3 regions of the Pseudomonas sp. HR96 genome follow, and region 2 is predicted to be linked to each of the others. Evidence: predicted binding sites of a transcription regulator. Region 2 holds the regulator's gene; each other region holds the start of a gene.
The links. Region 2 encodes FliA, which starts transcription of late flagellar genes. Its sites were predicted from a motif close to CTAAAGTTTNNNNNNNNNNNGCCGNTAA; they were not measured.

Region 1 (5,329 bases), 490 kb from region 2:
AACATGCCGGCAAGACCCGCCACATCCCGGGTATTGCCATCACCGCCGTCGACACCAACGGCGCCGGCGATGCCCACGCCGGCGTGCTGCTGGCCAACCTGGCCAACGGCTGCAGCGCCGATCAGGCCGCCTTGCGCGCGAACGCCGCCGCTGCCATCGCCGTCACCCGCTGGGGTCCGGCGACAGCGCCGGGGCGCGATGAAGTGGATGCCTTGCTGGGGTGAAGATCAGTCCGGCCTGAAATTCGATCATGGCCACCACCGGCCTCAAAGGCGGTCTTAGGCGATGCCACTGGATGCCTATAAATCGAAACAGATGTAGGAGCCGGCGTAGCTGGCGATAGGCCGCGCGGGCGGCCGCTGGTGGCCATATTGGACATCTCGGCGGGCGCCAGGAAGATCAAACCGGCCTGGCGGCCTCTCGGGGCTTTGCCCCTCCCACGTCTGTCCTGAAATTCAATCTTGCCGGTCTATGGTCGAACAGCAAAGGCGGTCGCGGTGATGCCACTGAACGCCTACAAATCGAAACAGATGTAGGAGCGTGCGAAGCCCGCGATAGGCCGCGCGGCCGGCCGGTGGCGGCCATATTGGACATTTCGACGGGCGCCAGGAAGATCAAACCGGCCTGGCGGCCTCTCGGGGCTTTGCCCCTCCCACGTCTGTCCAGAAATTCAATCATGGCCACCACCGGCCTCAAAGGCGGTCATAGGCGATGCCACTGGATGCCTACAAATCGAAACAGATGTAGGAGCGTGCGAAGCCCGCGATAGGCCGCGCGGGCGGCCGGTGGTGGCCATATTGGACATTTCGGCGGGCGCCAGGAAGATCAAACCGGCCTGGCGGCCTCTCGGGGCTTTGCCCCTCCCACGTCTGTCCTGAAATTCAATCATGGCCACCACCGGCCTCAAAGGCGGTCATAGGCGATGCCACTGAACGCCTATAAATCGAAACGGATGTAGGAGCGTGCGAAGCCCGCGATAGGCCGCACGGGCGGTAGGTGGTGGCCATATTGGACATTTCGACGGGCGCCAGGAAGATCAAACCGGCCTGGCGGCCTCTAGGGGCTTTGCCCCTCCCACGTCTGTCCTGAAATTCAGTCATGACCACCAGCGGCCTCAAAGGCGGTCATAGGCGATGCCACTGGATGCCTATAAATCGAAACAGATGTAGGAGCCGGCGTAGCTGGCGATAGGCCGCGCGGGCGGCCGGTGGTGGCCATATTGGACATTTCGGCGGGCGCCAGGAAGATCAAACCGGCCTGGCGGCCTCTCGGGGCTTTGCCCCTCCCACGTCTGTCCTGAAATTCAATCATGGCCACCACCGGCCTCAAAGGTAGGCGATGCCACTGGATGCCTATAAATCGAAACAGATGTAGGAGCCGGCGTAGCTGGCGATAGGCCGCGCGGGCGGCCGCTGGTGGCCATATTGGACATTTCGGCGGGCGCCAGGAAGATCAAACCGGCCTGGCGGCCTCTCGGGGCTTTGCCCCTCCCACCTCCGGCCTGAAATTCAATCATGGCCACCAGCGGCCGCCCGCGCGGCCTATCGCGGGCTTCGCGCGCTCCTACATTTGTTTCGGGCGTATGCATCTGGGATTGCTGGGCACAGGTCATAGGCGCGCTGGTCGGCGGCCACCGTCTGTTGCTGGGCGTCCAGCCGGTCGGTCATGGTGGCGCGGGTGGCGGGGCTGTCGGCAACCTCGCTGAAGAGTGCTGGCGCGCGACGCCCGCCTAGCGCCCGGCGAGCAGGCGCTTGACGGTCAAGGCCAGCGGCACCGTGAAGACGAAGTGCGACATGAAGCCGCCGATGATTACCGCCGGGTCGTAGTAGTTGGGGTGATTGTCGGAGGCGATGGAGATGGCCACGTGCATGGCGATCCAGGCGATGATCGCGTAGAACAGCGCGATGAAGGTCGCCTCGTAACCGCGGCGGCGAAAATACGGCCACACGGCGGCGAACAGCACGCCCCAGCCGATGGCGAAGACGAAGTGAATCAGCGTGCCGAGCAGGTAGGCCCACAGCCCCAGCGATTGCTGCACGTCCTTGCCGAAGACCAGCCCGGTGGCGTTGCGCGGGATTCCGGCCAAGGGCATCAGGTGCTGCACGCCGACCCAGACCAGCGCCTCGTACACCCAGATGCACACCGCACCGGTCAGCCCGCCGATGGCGCCGGCGCGCACGGTGGCGGCCAGGTTCTGACGGTCCGCCGAACCGGCCAGGCCGCTGTGCAAGGCCGCGCCATTGACGCCCAAGCTTGTGTCGTGACTCATGCTTTCACCTTTTTATTGTTGTGGGAGAAACACCGAGAGCCTGACTCTAGGCCTGGGCCGGCGGCCACGCCTGCGCTAAATGCTTAAGCAGGTATCGGTTTTTCTTATGGGCAGTGCCCACCCCCGGCAGCAAAATTAAAGGCAACTTGCCATCAAGGTTTCCCCCGCGCCGCCGACACCTATACAAATATGCAATTGTGCATAAGTTAAGCCCTGCCTCCCGAGGCCACCCATGAACCTGCGTTCCGTCAATATCGCCCCCCGTGCCTCGTTGTGTTTCGCCGCCATCACCTGCTTGCTGATCGCCCTGGGCGTGTTCGCCTATGTTCAGCTCAACCAGCTGCGCCAGACCGAGCAGTGGATCGAGAAAAACCTGTTGCCCAGCATTCAGGTCGGTGACGACCTGCAGATCGCGCTGTTGCACGCGCGTCTGGAAAGTATCCGCCTGCTGGCCACCAGCGACCCGGCCGCTCACCAGAAGGTACTGGCCAATATCGACGCGGCGAAAAAGCAGATGAATGAACGCACGGCGGTGTACCGGCAGAACTTCGTCACCGAGGCGGGCGACGTGGTCAAGTTCGAGCAGGCTTCGGCGTTGATGAAGACCTACATGGCCGGCCTCGATCAGATCGTCAGCCTGGACGCCAGCGACCACGCCAAGGCGGTGGAATTCGCCAACACCACCCAGGCCCAGAACGCGACCAACTACCAGGAAGAGCTCACCGCGCTGCGCGACGCCGACAACCAGGACGTGGCCCAGGCCGGGGTGACCGCCCTGCAGGTGTACAACAACAGCGTGACGGTGGTGATCAGCGTGGTGCTGATCGCCCTGGCACTGACCGTGCTGCTGGCGGTGTTGCTGACCCGCAGCATCACCCGCCCGATCAATGCCTCGCTGGTGCTGGCCACACGCATCTCCCAGGGCGACCTGACCGGCAGCATCGACAGCCACGGCGCCGATGAAGCGGCTCGGCTGATGCAGGCGCTGCAACTGATGCAGACCAACCTCAAAGCCACCATCGAGCAGATCGCCGGCTCCTCGGCGCAGCTCAATCGCGCGGCGGACAACATGACCAGCATTACCGACACCGCCAACCGCACCTTGCAACAGCAGAACAGCGAGATCGAGCAGGCGGCCACGGCGGTCAACCAGATGAGCGCGGCGGTGGACGAAGTGGCGCGCAACGCCACGTCCACCTCCCAGGCCGCCAAGGACTCCACCCAGGCGGCGGCGACCGGCAACCAGAAGGTCGGGCAGACCCTGCAAGCCATGCGCAGCCTGACCGATCGCGTCGAGCTGACGTCCGAGCAGGTGCAAGGCCTGGCCGGCCAGGCCCAGGACATCAGCAAGGTACTGGGCGTGATCCGGGCCATCGCCGAACAGACCAACCTGCTGGCCCTCAATGCCGCCATCGAGGCGGCACGCGCCGGTGAGCAAGGTCGCGGCTTTGCCGTGGTGGCCGATGAGGTGCGCGCCCTCGCCCACCGCACCCAGACCTCGACCCAGGAAATTGAACAGATGATCTCGAGCATCCAGGCCGGCACCTCCCAGGTGGTGGCGTCGATGGGCAGCAGCACCCAGGAGGTGCACGCCACCCAGCGCTCGGCCGACGAGGCCGGGGTGTCGCTGCAGGTGATCAGCGATTCGGTGCAGGTGATCGACGAGCGCAACCAGCAGATCGCCACCGCCTCCGAGGAGCAGGCCCATGTCGCCCGCGAAGTCGACCGTGCGCTGATGAGCATCCGCAACCTGGCCCTGCAGAGCAGCGCCGGCACCCGCGACACCCTGGCGGCCAGCAGCGAGCTGTCGGCGCTGGCGGTGGGGCTGGATCAGATGGTCAGGAAGTTCAAGACCTGAGCCCGCCCGCGCTCAGCCGCCCGGCGTGCCGAACGCCTGTGACGGATAGCGCAAGGTCGGGTCGAACGGGTTGATCTGCGGCCCGATGGCAGCCGCCTCGCGCTTGAGCATCTGCACCACCGTGGGCAGGCGATCGGGCCCCAGCCGGTCGCTGAGGGTGGCGACGCTCAAGGCCGCCACGGCGTGGCCGTTGCGGTCGAGGATCGGCACCGCCAGGCCGGCCATACCCGGCAGTACATTGGTGTTGCGCCCAGCGTAACCCAACCGCCGCACCGTCTCGATCTCGGCGCGCAGGAACACCTCGTCGTACAGGTGAAAGTCCTGCAAGCGCGGCAGGTTGTAGCGGATCACCGTCTCGCGCTCCTCTGACGCCAGGAATGCCAGGATCGCCAGGCTACCCTGACCGACCCCCAGCGCCACCCGGCCGCCGATGTCACCGGTAAAGGTGCGGATCGGGTACGGGCCTTCACTGCGGTCCAGGCAGATGGCGTCGAAGCCGGTGCGCGCCAGCAGGAACAGCGAATCACCCAGTGCGGCCGACAGGCGCAGCAGGCTGGGCCGCACCAGCTCGCGCAGGTTGCCGCTGTGCCCGGCCCGAGCGGCCAGGGCGAAGAACTCCAGGCTCAGGCGGTAGCGCTTGCTGCGCGCGTCCTGTTCCACCATGCCCTCTTCCACCAGCCCGCGCAGCAGCCGGTGGGTGGTCGGCTGCGACAACCCGACCGCCTGGGCCAACTGCGAGACCTTCTCGCCGTTCTCCGCCACCTGCCCCAGGCAGCGCAGCAGAGCGAACAGTCGCGACACGCTGCCAGGTCCCGGCTCCGACCCTTCGATATTCCGCTCAGTGGAATTCATAACCCAATAAACCCATAGCTATTTCGTTAAGTGAAAGGAAATGAAAATAAATACCTTTCAGTGAAATTTGCGCTTGAGCCCATCCTAGCTCTCGCCCTAATCTCGGGTCTACAGGGGCGAACGAATAACAACAGCCGGCAGCCGACCGCAGAGCGCGCGCCAGGCAACTCCCCCACACAGCATTGCTTCGCATCTGCCCTCATTGCACAGCGCCCCGGCTTCAGGGGCCGACACACTGGTGGAACGCGCCCATGGCTTTTCTGCAGCTGCAAGGTCTGTCCAAGCACTATGGTTCGATGCAGGCCGTGGTTGCCACCGACCTGGACATCGACCAGGGCGAGTTCGTCTCC
Region 2 (5,329 bases):
GAGGAAGTCCAGCAATTGCTGCAAGTACTGGCCAAAGGCTCGCCCAAGCTGGCTGAAGAGCTGGTGCCGGGTGTGCTGTCGTTGTCGGCGCTGCTCAAGGTGTTGCAGGCATTGCTGTCCGAACAGGTCCCGGTCCGCGATATCCGCAGCATAGCCGAGGCTATCGCCAACAACGCGGCCAGGAGTCAAGATACTGCCGCTTTGGTGGCACACGTGCGGGTCGGTTTGTCCCGCGCCATCGTCCAAAGCATTGTAGGCATTGAGCCGGAGCTGCCTGTGATCACGCTGGAGCCAAGGTTGGAACAGATCTTGCTCAATAGTCTTCAGAAGGCGGGTCAGGGTCAGGAAGAAGGCGTTTTGCTGGAACCGAGCATGGCCGAGAAGTTGCAGCGTTCGTTGATAGACGCCGCACAGCGCCAGGAAATGCAAGGCCAGCCAGTGATCCTGCTGGTGGCCGGGCCGGTTCGAGCGATGCTTTCGCGGTTTGGGCGTCTGGCGGTACCGAATCTGCATGTGTTGGCTTACCAGGAAATTCCTGACAACAAGCAAGTGACTATCGTCGCGACAGTAGGGCCCAACGGCTGAGGGTGATGGGTTATGCAAGTGAAGCGTTTTTTCGCCGCCGATATGCGTCAGGCCATGAAATTGGTCCGCGACGAGCTGGGCGCCGATGCCGCGATTATCGGTAACCGCCGCATCGCCGGCGGTGTCGAGCTGACGGCTGCGCTGGACTACAAGCTGTCGGCGCTGGCCCCCCGCGTACCCAACATCGAGCTGGAAGATGAACTGCGCAAGACCCAATCGCGTATCGTTTCCGCCCAGGCCGAACTGAGCAACCGCAGCGACAGCGACGGCGCCAACAACCGCCAGCTGTTCGCCGGCCTGCCGTTGACCGCCTCCGAGCCGCTGGTCGAGCCCAATTTCGTCGAGCCGGTGCGCCCCGCCGCAGCTGTGGCCCCTGCGCAGCCCGCGGTCGACCAGCGTCTGTTCGACTCCATGCGTTCGGAGCTCAACGGCCTGCGCGAGCTGCTGGAAGTGCAACTCGGCTCGCTGGCCTGGACCCAGCTGCAAGGCAGCCAGCCGGAGCAGGCCAACCTCTGGCGCCGCCTGCAACGCATCGGCCTGTCCGGCCCACTGTCGCGCGAGCTGCTGAGCCTGACCGGTGAAATTCGTGAACCTCGCCAGGCCTGGCGCATGCTGCTGGCCCACCTGGCGCGGATGATCCATACCCCGGAAGTCGAGCCACTGGAAGAGGGCGGTGTGATTGCCATGGTCGGCCCGGCCGGCATGGGCAAGACCACCACCCTGGCCAAGCTGGCGGCGCGCTACGTACTCAAGTACGGCGCCCAGAGCATCGCCCTGGTGAGCATGGACAGTTTTCGCATCGGCGCCCAGGAGCAACTCAAGACCCTGGGGCGGATCCTCAACGTTTCGGTGACCCAGGTCGACCCGGGCCAGTCGCTCGGCCAGGCATTGGAGCCACTGCTGCGCAAGCGCGTGATCCTGATCGACACTGCCGGCCTGCAGGCCAGCGACCCGGCCCTGCGCATGCAACTGGAAAGCCTGGCCGGGCGCGGCATTCGCGCCCGCAACTACCTGGTACTGGCCACCACCAGCCAGAAGCAGGTGCTGACCGCCGCCTATCACAGCTACAAGCGCTGTGGCCTGGCCGGTTGCATCCTGACCAAATTGGATGAAACGGCGAGTCTCGGCGAAGTGCTGAGCCTGGCCATCAGTACCGAATTGCCAGTGGCCTACCTCACGGACGGCCCGCGCATTCCGGACGATTTGCACCTGCCGCGCCGGCACCAGCTGGTCAGCCGCGCGGTGAACGTGCAAATGCAGGAGGAGCCCAGCGAAGAGGCCATGGCCGATATGTTCGCTGACCTCTACCACAGCCCTGACAAGCGTGTGGGCTGAGGGAGATGGGTGAGATGACGTTCCAAACTACCTACATCGATGGTCTGCATGCCCTGGTTGTCCAGGCGCAGTCGGTCGTGTGGCCTCGGTCTAAGTGACAAGGTAAACAACGAACATGGGCAGCATGCATCCCGTACAGGTGATCGCGGTGACCGGCGGCAAGGGTGGCGTCGGCAAGACTAACGTGTCAGTGAACTTGTCTCTGGCGTTGGCCGAGCTTGGCCGCAGGGTCATGCTTCTGGACGCCGACCTGGGGCTGGCGAACGTCGACGTCCTGCTGGGGCTGACACCCAAACGCACCCTGGCCGACGTGATCGAAGGCCGCTGCGAGCTGCGCGACGTGATGTTGCAAGGCCCCGGCGGGATCCGCATCGTGCCGGCCGCGTCGGGCACCCAGAGCATGGTGCACCTGTCGCCTGCGCAGCACGCCGGATTGATCCAGGCGTTCAGCGACGTCGGCGACAACCTCGACGTGCTGGTGATCGACACGGCCGCCGGTATCGGCGAGTCGGTGGTCAGCTTCGTGCGCGCCGCTCAGGAGGTCCTGCTGGTGGTGTGCGACGAGCCGACCTCGATCACCGACGCCTACGCCCTGATCAAGTTGCTCAATCGGGACTACGGCATGAACCGTTTCCGGGTGCTGGCCAACATGGCCCAGAGCCCGCAGGAAGGTCGCAACCTGTTCGCCAAGCTGACCAAGGTGACCGACCGCTTCCTCGACGTTGCACTGCAGTATGTCGGTGCCGTGCCGTACGACGAGTGCGTACGCAAGGCGGTGCAAAAACAACGCGCGGTGTACGAAGCTTTCCCGCGTTCCAAATGTGCCCTGGCGTTCAAGGCCATTGCCCAGAAGGTCGATACCTGGCCGTTGCCCGCCAACCCGCGGGGGCACCTGGAGTTCTTCGTCGAACGTCTGGTTCAGCAAACTAGCGCAGGGCCCGTATCATGAGCGCGAGCGGATATCGTATGTACAGCAAGGCTTCCCGCGAGTCCCAGCAGTACGAGTTGATCGAGCGCTATGCGCCTCTGGTCAAGCGAATCGCCTATCACCTGCTGGCGCGCCTGCCAGCCAGCGTGCAGGTGGAGGACCTGATCCAGGCCGGCATGATCGGCCTGCTCGAGGTGTCCACCAAGTACGACTCGAGCAAGGGCGCCAGTTTCGAGACCTACGCGGGTATCCGTATCCGTGGCGCGATGCTCGATGAAGTGCGCAAAGGTGACTGGGCACCCCGTTCGGTGCACCGCAATACGCGCATGGTCAGCGACGCGATTCGCGCAATCGAGGCAAAAACTGGCCGCGACGCTAAAGATCACGAGGTTGCTGCCGAACTCAAGTTGAGTCTCGACGATTACTACGGGATCTTGAACGATACCTTGGGCAGCCGGCTGTTCAGTTTCGACGACCTGTTGCAGGACGGCGGCGAACACGAAGGCTTGCATGAAGATGGCGCCAGCGGTTCGCTGGAGCCCTCGCGTGACCTGGAGGACGAACGCTTCCAGGCGGCCCTGGCCGACGCGATCGCCGGCTTGCCGGAGCGCGAGAAGCTGGTCCTGGCGTTGTATTACGACGAGGAGCTGAACCTCAAGGAAATCGGCGAGGTATTGGGGGTCAGCGAGTCGCGTGTCAGCCAGTTGCACAGCCAGTGCGCGGCACGTCTGCGCGGCCGGCTGGGCGAGTGGCGAGCGCGATAGCGGGTAACGGGAATGCCTGACAGCAGTCGCTGGAAGATAAAAATCGGATTTGATTGAACGCCCGCCCAGGGTCTGGGCGAGTCAAGACTGCTTGGAGGTCTAATTGGACAAGAACATGAAAATCCTCATCGTTGACGATTTTTCGACGATGCGGCGGATCATCAAGAACCTGTTGCGTGATCTGGGCTTTACCAACACGTCCGAGGCCGATGATGGCAACACGGCGCTGCCGATGCTGCAAAGCGGTGGGTTCGACTTTTTGGTGACCGACTGGAACATGCCCGGCATGTCCGGCATCGACCTGCTCAAGCAGGTGCGTGCCGATGACCGCCTCAAGCACCTGCCGGTGCTGATGGTGACCGCCGAAGCCAAGCGCGAGCAGATCATCGAAGCCGCCCAGGCCGGCGTCAACGGCTATGTGGTCAAGCCTTTCACCGCTCAGGTGCTGAAAGAAAAAATCGAGAAGATTTTCGAGCGCGTCAACAGCTGATGACCGCCACGGGGGCGCAATGGACCAGAAAAAGAATTCTTTGGGGGACTTCGAGTCGACCCTGAAGAAACATGCCGTCGAACTGGTGGACAGCCTTGAAAAAGGCAAGTTCGGCGACGCGGTGCAGTTGATCCATGAGCTGAACCAGACCCGTGATCGCGGCTTGTATCAGGAAGTCGGCAAGCTGACGCGCGAGTTGCACAGCGCCATCGTCAGCTTCCAGATCGACCCGCACATGCCGCAGGCCGAGGAGGTCTCGCAGATCACCGACGCCACGGAGCGGCTGTCCTATGTCGTGCGGCTGACCGAGAACGCGGCCAACCGGACCATGGACCTGGTGGAGCAGAGCACGCCGGTGATGAACGCGCTGAGCGACGAAGCCCATGCCCTGAGCGTCGACTGGCAGCGCTTCATGCGCCGGGAAATCGGCGCCGAGGAGTTCCGCGAGCTGGCTCGTCGGGTCGACGGCTTCCTGACGCGCAGCGAGCAGGGCAACCGCGAGGTGGGCAGCCACCTCAACGACATCCTGCTGGCCCAGGACTACCAGGACCTGACCGGGCAGGTGATCAAGCGCGTTACGCAATTGGTCACGGAAGTGGAAAGCAACCTGCTCAAACTGGTGTTGATGGCCAGCCAGGTGGACCGCTTCGCGGGCATCGAACACGACCATCAGCAGCTTCGCGATGAAAAAGATCACGAAATACATCCTGCCAGGGGTGAAGGTCCGCAGATTCATGCCGATAAACGTGAAGACGTTGTATCCGGTCAAGACGATGTCGACGATCTGCTGTCCAGCCTGGGCTTCTAAGCAACACCCAGGCTCGTGATTACTTCATTCCAGGGAGCACCCATATGAGCTTCGGCGCCGACGAAGAAATCCTCCAGGATTTCCTGGTAGAGGCCGGCGAAATTCTCGAGCAGCTGTCCGAACAACTGGTCGAGCTTGAGAGCCGGCCAGATGATGCGGATTTGCTCAATGCAATTTTTCGCGGTTTTCACACTGTAAAAGGCGGTGCCGGGTTTCTCCAGCTCAACGAGCTGGTGGAGTGCTGCCACATTGCCGAGAACGTCTTCGACATCCTGCGCAAGGGTGAACGTCGCGTCGACTCTGAGTTGATGGACGTGGTGCTCGAGGCACTGGATGCCGTCAACGGCATGTTCAGCGAGGTGCGCGAGCGCACCGACATCACCCCAGCCTCGCCCCAGCTGCTCGAAGCCTTGGCGCGC
Region 3 (5,329 bases), 2.7 Mb from region 2:
TACATCCGGGCATGCAGGAAGTACTGGTTGATAGCAATCAACTCGTTACCGAGGATCCTGTTGAGATGCTGGATGACGCTGATGTCGCCTTTCATGATGGCTGCCTGCCTCGATGCAATGAATACAAGGTACGGAATGTACGAATAAGCCGGAGTTTGGCGCTCCCAACTTCGTCTGTCAAACCTAAGTTATTGAATAATATATGAAAATTAATCGGAATAAGAATGACTGAGTTCCGCGTTGCGGTGCTAACTTGTTGTTTTTCGGGCATAAAAAAACCGGACACGAGGTCCGGTTGTTCATATTCGGTCAATATTATGCGGTGGTGGTGTCTGCGCTGAACGCCATGGCCGGATAGCCCAGTGATGCCTGGGTGGTCTGCAATTCGGTGAGCGTGTCACGTACGACCTGCTTGGCCAGGCAAGCACATTTGCCGCACTGGGAAGCTACATTAAGGGTTTCCCGGACGTCTTTGTAACTGCAGCAGCCTTCGTAAATCGCATCGCGGATTTGACCGTCGGTGACACCTTGGCAGAGGCAGACATACATTGGAAAGACCGTCGCGGTGAGGACTTGATGCGACGGATCTTAATGTTAATGAGAATGCTTGTCAAAACACATTCCTTTGCAATTCGTGACAGCCGATGAGTGGTCAGGGGTCACTCGTCGAAGTCTTCCCAGCCACCCATCTGCTTCCAACGATTGACGATGCCACAGAACAATTCCGCAGTTTTTTCGGTGTCGTAGCGGGCCGAATGCGCCTCGCGTCCATCGAAGTCGATACCGGCGGCCTGACAGGCCTTGGCCAGTACGGTCTGGCCATAGGCAAGGCCGGCCAACGAGGCGGTGTCGAAGCTGGAGAACGGGTGAAACGGGTTGCGCTTCATGTCCGTGCGCGCCACAGCTGCGTTGAGAAAACCCAGGTCGAAGCTGCTGTTGTGTCCGACCAGAATCGCCCGCTTGCAGCCGTTGGCCTTGAGTGCCTTGCGCACGCCACGAAAGATGTCGGTCAGGGCGGTCTCTTCGCTGACGGCCATGCGCAGCGGGTGATCGAGCTTGATGCCGGTGAACTCCAGCGCCGCCGCCTCGATATTGGCGCCCACGAACGGTTCCACGCGGAAGAAGTGCGTGTGCTCGGGGAATACGAAGCCCTGTTCGTCCATGCCGATAGTCACGGCGGCGATTTCCAGCAGCGCGTCGGTGGCGCTGTTGAAGCCACCGGTCTCGACGTCGATGACCACCGGCAAATAGCCGCGAAAGCGTGCCGCCATGGGATGGCGCGAACCACCGCCGCCGTGGCCGCCAGCAGGGGCGTCCAGTTCGTCGTCGTAAAGATCCTCACTCACGCGTGTTTCTCCAGCAGGCGCCAGCGCAGTTTTTCACCGGCGCGCAGCGGGATGACTGACTGCTCGCCAAACGGCAGGCGGGTCGGGGCGGTCCATTCTTCACGAACCAGGGTAATGGTGTCGCGGTTGCCGGGCAGGCCGTAGAAGGCCGGGCCGAATACACTGGCGAAGCCTTCGAGCTTGTCCAGCGCGTTGCGCTGTTCGAACGCCTCGGCGTACAGCTCGATAGCCGCATACGCGGTGTAGCAGCCGGCGCAGCCACAGGCTGCTTCCTTGGCGTGCTGGGCGTGGGGCGCCGAGTCGGTGCCGAGGAAGAATTTGCCGTTGCCGCTGGTCGCGGCGTCCAGCAGGGCAACTTGATGGGTGTTGCGCTTGAGAATCGGCAGGCAGTAGAAATGCGGGCGAATGCCGCCTACCAGCATGTGGTTGCGGTTGTACAACAGATGCTGGGCAGTGATGGTGGCGCCGACGTTGGCCGGCGCCTCGGTCACGAACTGCGCGGCATCGGCGGTGGTAATGTGCTCGAAGACGATTTTCAGCGTCGGGTAGCGCTGCACCAGGCGGACCATGTGTTCGTCGATGAACTGCTTCTCGCGGTCGAAAACGTCCACCTCGCCGCGGGTCACCTCGCCGTGCACCAGCAGCGGCAGGCCCACTTCGGCCATGGCCTCCAGTGCAGCGCTGATGTTGTCCAGGCTGGTGACGCCGGAGTCCGAGTTGGTGGTGGCACCCGCGGGGTACATCTTGGCCGCGTGCACGAAGCCGCTGGCCTTGGCTGCGCGAATGTCTTCGGGCTGGGTGCGATCGGTCAGGTATAGCGTCATCAGGGGCTCGAAAGCGCTGCCAGCCGGACGCGCCGCAAGAATGCGCTCGCGGTAGGCACCCGCTTCCTGGGCGTTGCGCACGGGCGGCACCAGGTTGGGCATGACGATGGCACGAGCAAAGGTGCGGGCCACATCGGCGACGGTGTGGGGCAGGACGGCGCCGTCGCGAAGATGGATGTGCCAGTCATCGGGGCGCAGCAGGGTCAGGCGGTCGGACATTGGGAATTCCAGGCGGTTCGAACTCCGGGGAATGCTACCGGAAAACCCGGTGGGCAGCACTCGCTATCAAGTTTTGCCACGCCTGTCCGATACCCCGAAGGTACGCAGTAATGACCTTTGGAGCCTCCCGTGCGCCAGCGCTATCTAGCCTTGCTCAGCCTGTTTGCCAGCCTTCCGGCCATGGCCCTGAATTTCCAGACCCGACTGGAGAACATCGAGTGGTCGGTTTCCGGCGATCAGTTCGAATGCCGTCTGGCCCAGCCGATCAGTGATTTCGGCGCTGGCGAGTTTGTGCGCAAGGCCGGCGAGAAAGCCGTGTTTCGTCTGACCTCCACCAGCGGCATGCTGGGCAATGGCACGGCAACCTTGTATGCCGCCGCCGCGCCCTGGCAGCCGGGGCGCGGCGATGTCAGCCTGGGTACGGTGCACCTAAGCAGTGGCGAGGTACTGTTCACCAGTTCCCAGAGCCAGGCGAGCGGGCTGATCAGCGGCCTGCTCGAGGGGCGCAGTGCGGTGGTGCGCGGCAATGGCGACGCGGGCCGCGCGGCGCAGGTGCGCATACTGCCGGTCAAGTTCGGCAAGGCTTTCAGTGACTACCAGGCCTGTGCGGCCAAACTGCTGTCGGTCAGCTTCGACCAGGTGCGCATGAGCCAGATCGGGTTTCCGGGGGGCGGCATCGACCTGGACGCCGCAGGCAAGCGCCAGCTCGACAGCATTCTGGCTTACATGAAAGCCGACCCGTCGGTGAACCACGTCGAGCTCGACGGCCATTCCGACAACAGCGGCAACCGCCTGACCAACCGCGACCTGTCGCGCCGGCGTGCGCTGGCGGTGGTCGATTACCTCAAGGCTCACGGCATTGCCGAAGAACAGATCACCGTGCGCTTCCACGGCGAGCAGTATCCGCTGGTGCCCAACACCTCGCCGGCCAATCGGGCCAGGAACCGCCGGGTAAATGTGCAGCTCGAGCGCGGTGCGCCTGTGGCGCCTGCATCGGTGGCGCCCGTAGTGCCCGCTGCTGCTCCTGCTGCTCCTGCTGCTCCGGCCTCAGCCGCGACGCAGGCACCCGCACCGGCACCGGCACCGGCCAAGCCTGCGGCCCCGGCCGCCGCGCCTGCCGCCAAGCCGGCCGGTTGAGCGGTCGAGCCTGAAACCGGCCTGGCGGCCTCGCGGGCGCTTCGCACCTCCCCACCTGGACTGCCGCCCCGCCAGGGCGGGTGGGAGCAAGACTCCCGGAGGCCAGGGGCAGGTTCCACACTCATTCAACGCGTCGCCCTGTCGACTTTCGTTGTCGCATCGCCGTCATTCGCTGTCGCGCCACTGTAAATCCATGGGGGAGAGCGGTAGAATCGACCGCTTTCCGTAGAACCCCGTGGAGTGATGGCATGGCGGACGTAAACAAGGTCGTTCTGGCGTATTCCGGCGGCCTGGACACTTCGGTGATCCTCAAGTGGCTGCAGGATACTTACAACTGTGAAGTGGTGACCTTCACCGCTGACCTCGGCCAAGGCGAAGAGGTCGAGCCGGCACGTGCCAAGGCGCAGGCCATGGGCGTCAAGGAAATCTACATCGACGACCTGCGCGAAGAATTCGTGCGCGACTTCGTGTTCCCGATGTTCCGTGCCAACACCGTCTACGAAGGCGAATACCTGCTGGGCACTTCCATCGCCCGTCCGCTGATCGCCAAGCGCCTGATCGAAATCGCCAATGAGACCGGTGCCGACGCCATCTCCCATGGTGCCACCGGCAAGGGCAACGACCAGGTCCGTTTCGAGCTGGGTGCCTATGCGCTCAAGCCTGGCGTCAAGGTCATCGCCCCGTGGCGCGAGTGGGACCTGCTGTCGCGGGAAAAACTCATGGACTACGCCGAAAAGCATGCGATCCCGATCGAGCGCCACGGCAAGAAGAAGTCGCCTTATTCCATGGACGCCAACCTGCTGCACATCTCCTATGAAGGTGGCGTGCTGGAAGACACCTGGACCGAGCACGAAGAAGACATGTGGCGCTGGACGGTTTCCCCGGAGAACGCTCCCAATGTGCCGACCTACATCGAGCTGACCTATCGCCACGGTGACATTGTCGCCATCGACGGCGTCACCATGACCCCGGCCACAGTACTGGCGACCCTCAACCGCATTGGCGGCGAGAACGGCATCGGCCGCCTCGACATCGTCGAAAACCGCTACGTCGGCATGAAGTCCCGCGGCTGCTACGAAACCCCGGGCGGCACCATCATGCTGCGCGCACACCGCGCCATCGAGTCCATCACCCTTGACCGCGAAGTCGCGCACCTCAAGGACGAGCTCATGCCCAAGTACGCCAGTCTGATCTACACCGGCTACTGGTGGAGCCCTGAGCGGCAGATGCTGCAACAGATGATCGACGCCTCCCAGGCCCACGTGAACGGCGTGGTCCGTCTGAAACTGTACAAAGGCAACGTCATCGTCACCGGTCGCAAGTCCGACGACTCGCTGTTCGACGCCAACATCGCTACCTTCGAGGAAGATGGCGGCGCGTACAACCAGGCGGACGCGGCCGGCTTCATCAAGCTCAATGCCTTGCGCATGCGCATCGCTGCCAACAAGGGTCGCAAGCTCTTCTAAGCTTGCCCTCGCCCTGTTTGCAATAAATAAACCCCGGCCTGGCTGGGGTTTTTTTATCGGGCTTTGAGGCTCAACGATGTCGCCGAGCCAGATCGCTGAACTGAACGTGATTCTCAGGGTGAGTGTTACAACTGATTATTCGCGCTTGAATGCCATGGCGTTTAACCAGCAACTCTAGTGGCTGCTGAAATTCCCTTTCCGCTAACTTGCAAAAAAATGTGTCACCAATAAGCATGACACTGTTTTCAGAGGTGGTCGTGGGCGAAGTAATATCAGCCGCGGATGTTTCGGCTGATTGAACGTGCAAAGACGCACCACTGGAAGGCGAGAACAACGC

Region 1: SFA35_RS10395 (methyl-accepting chemotaxis protein) is a predicted target of FliA. The motif match lies at 2,421-2,448, and genes of this name have one in related genera.
Region 3: SFA35_RS20890 (flagellar protein MotY) is a predicted target of FliA. The motif match lies at 2,455-2,482, and genes of this name have one in related genera.

Annotation. Positions count from the first base shown of each region.
Region 1 is NZ_CP139141.1:2,236,626-2,241,954, reverse strand. Features, by position in the region: gene SFA35_RS10405 (PfkB family carbohydrate kinase) at 1-224, shown strand, start outside; gene SFA35_RS10400 (hypothetical protein) at 1,730-2,269, opposite strand; gene SFA35_RS10395 (methyl-accepting chemotaxis protein) at 2,502-4,127, shown strand; gene SFA35_RS10390 (IclR family transcriptional regulator) at 4,140-4,979, opposite strand; gene SFA35_RS10385 (ABC transporter ATP-binding protein) at 5,231-5,329, shown strand, end outside.
Region 2 is NZ_CP139141.1:1,747,598-1,752,926, forward strand. Features, by position in the region: gene flhA (flagellar biosynthesis protein FlhA) at 1-585, shown strand, start outside; gene flhF (flagellar biosynthesis protein FlhF) at 598-1,920, shown strand; gene fleN (flagellar synthesis regulator FleN) at 2,036-2,869, shown strand; gene fliA (RNA polymerase sigma factor FliA) at 2,863-3,612, shown strand; gene SFA35_RS08235 (chemotaxis response regulator CheY) at 3,728-4,102, shown strand; gene SFA35_RS08240 (protein phosphatase CheZ) at 4,122-4,910, shown strand; gene SFA35_RS08245 (chemotaxis protein CheA) at 4,955-5,329, shown strand, end outside.
Region 3 is NZ_CP139141.1:4,667,833-4,673,161, reverse strand. Features, by position in the region: gene bfr (bacterioferritin) at 1-95, opposite strand, end outside; gene SFA35_RS20905 (bacterioferritin-associated ferredoxin) at 316-549, opposite strand; gene rnt (ribonuclease T) at 660-1,346, opposite strand; gene pyrC (dihydroorotase) at 1,343-2,389, opposite strand; gene SFA35_RS20890 (flagellar protein MotY) at 2,519-3,526, shown strand; gene SFA35_RS20885 (argininosuccinate synthase) at 3,775-4,992, shown strand; gene SFA35_RS20880 (hypothetical protein) at 5,063-5,329, opposite strand, start outside.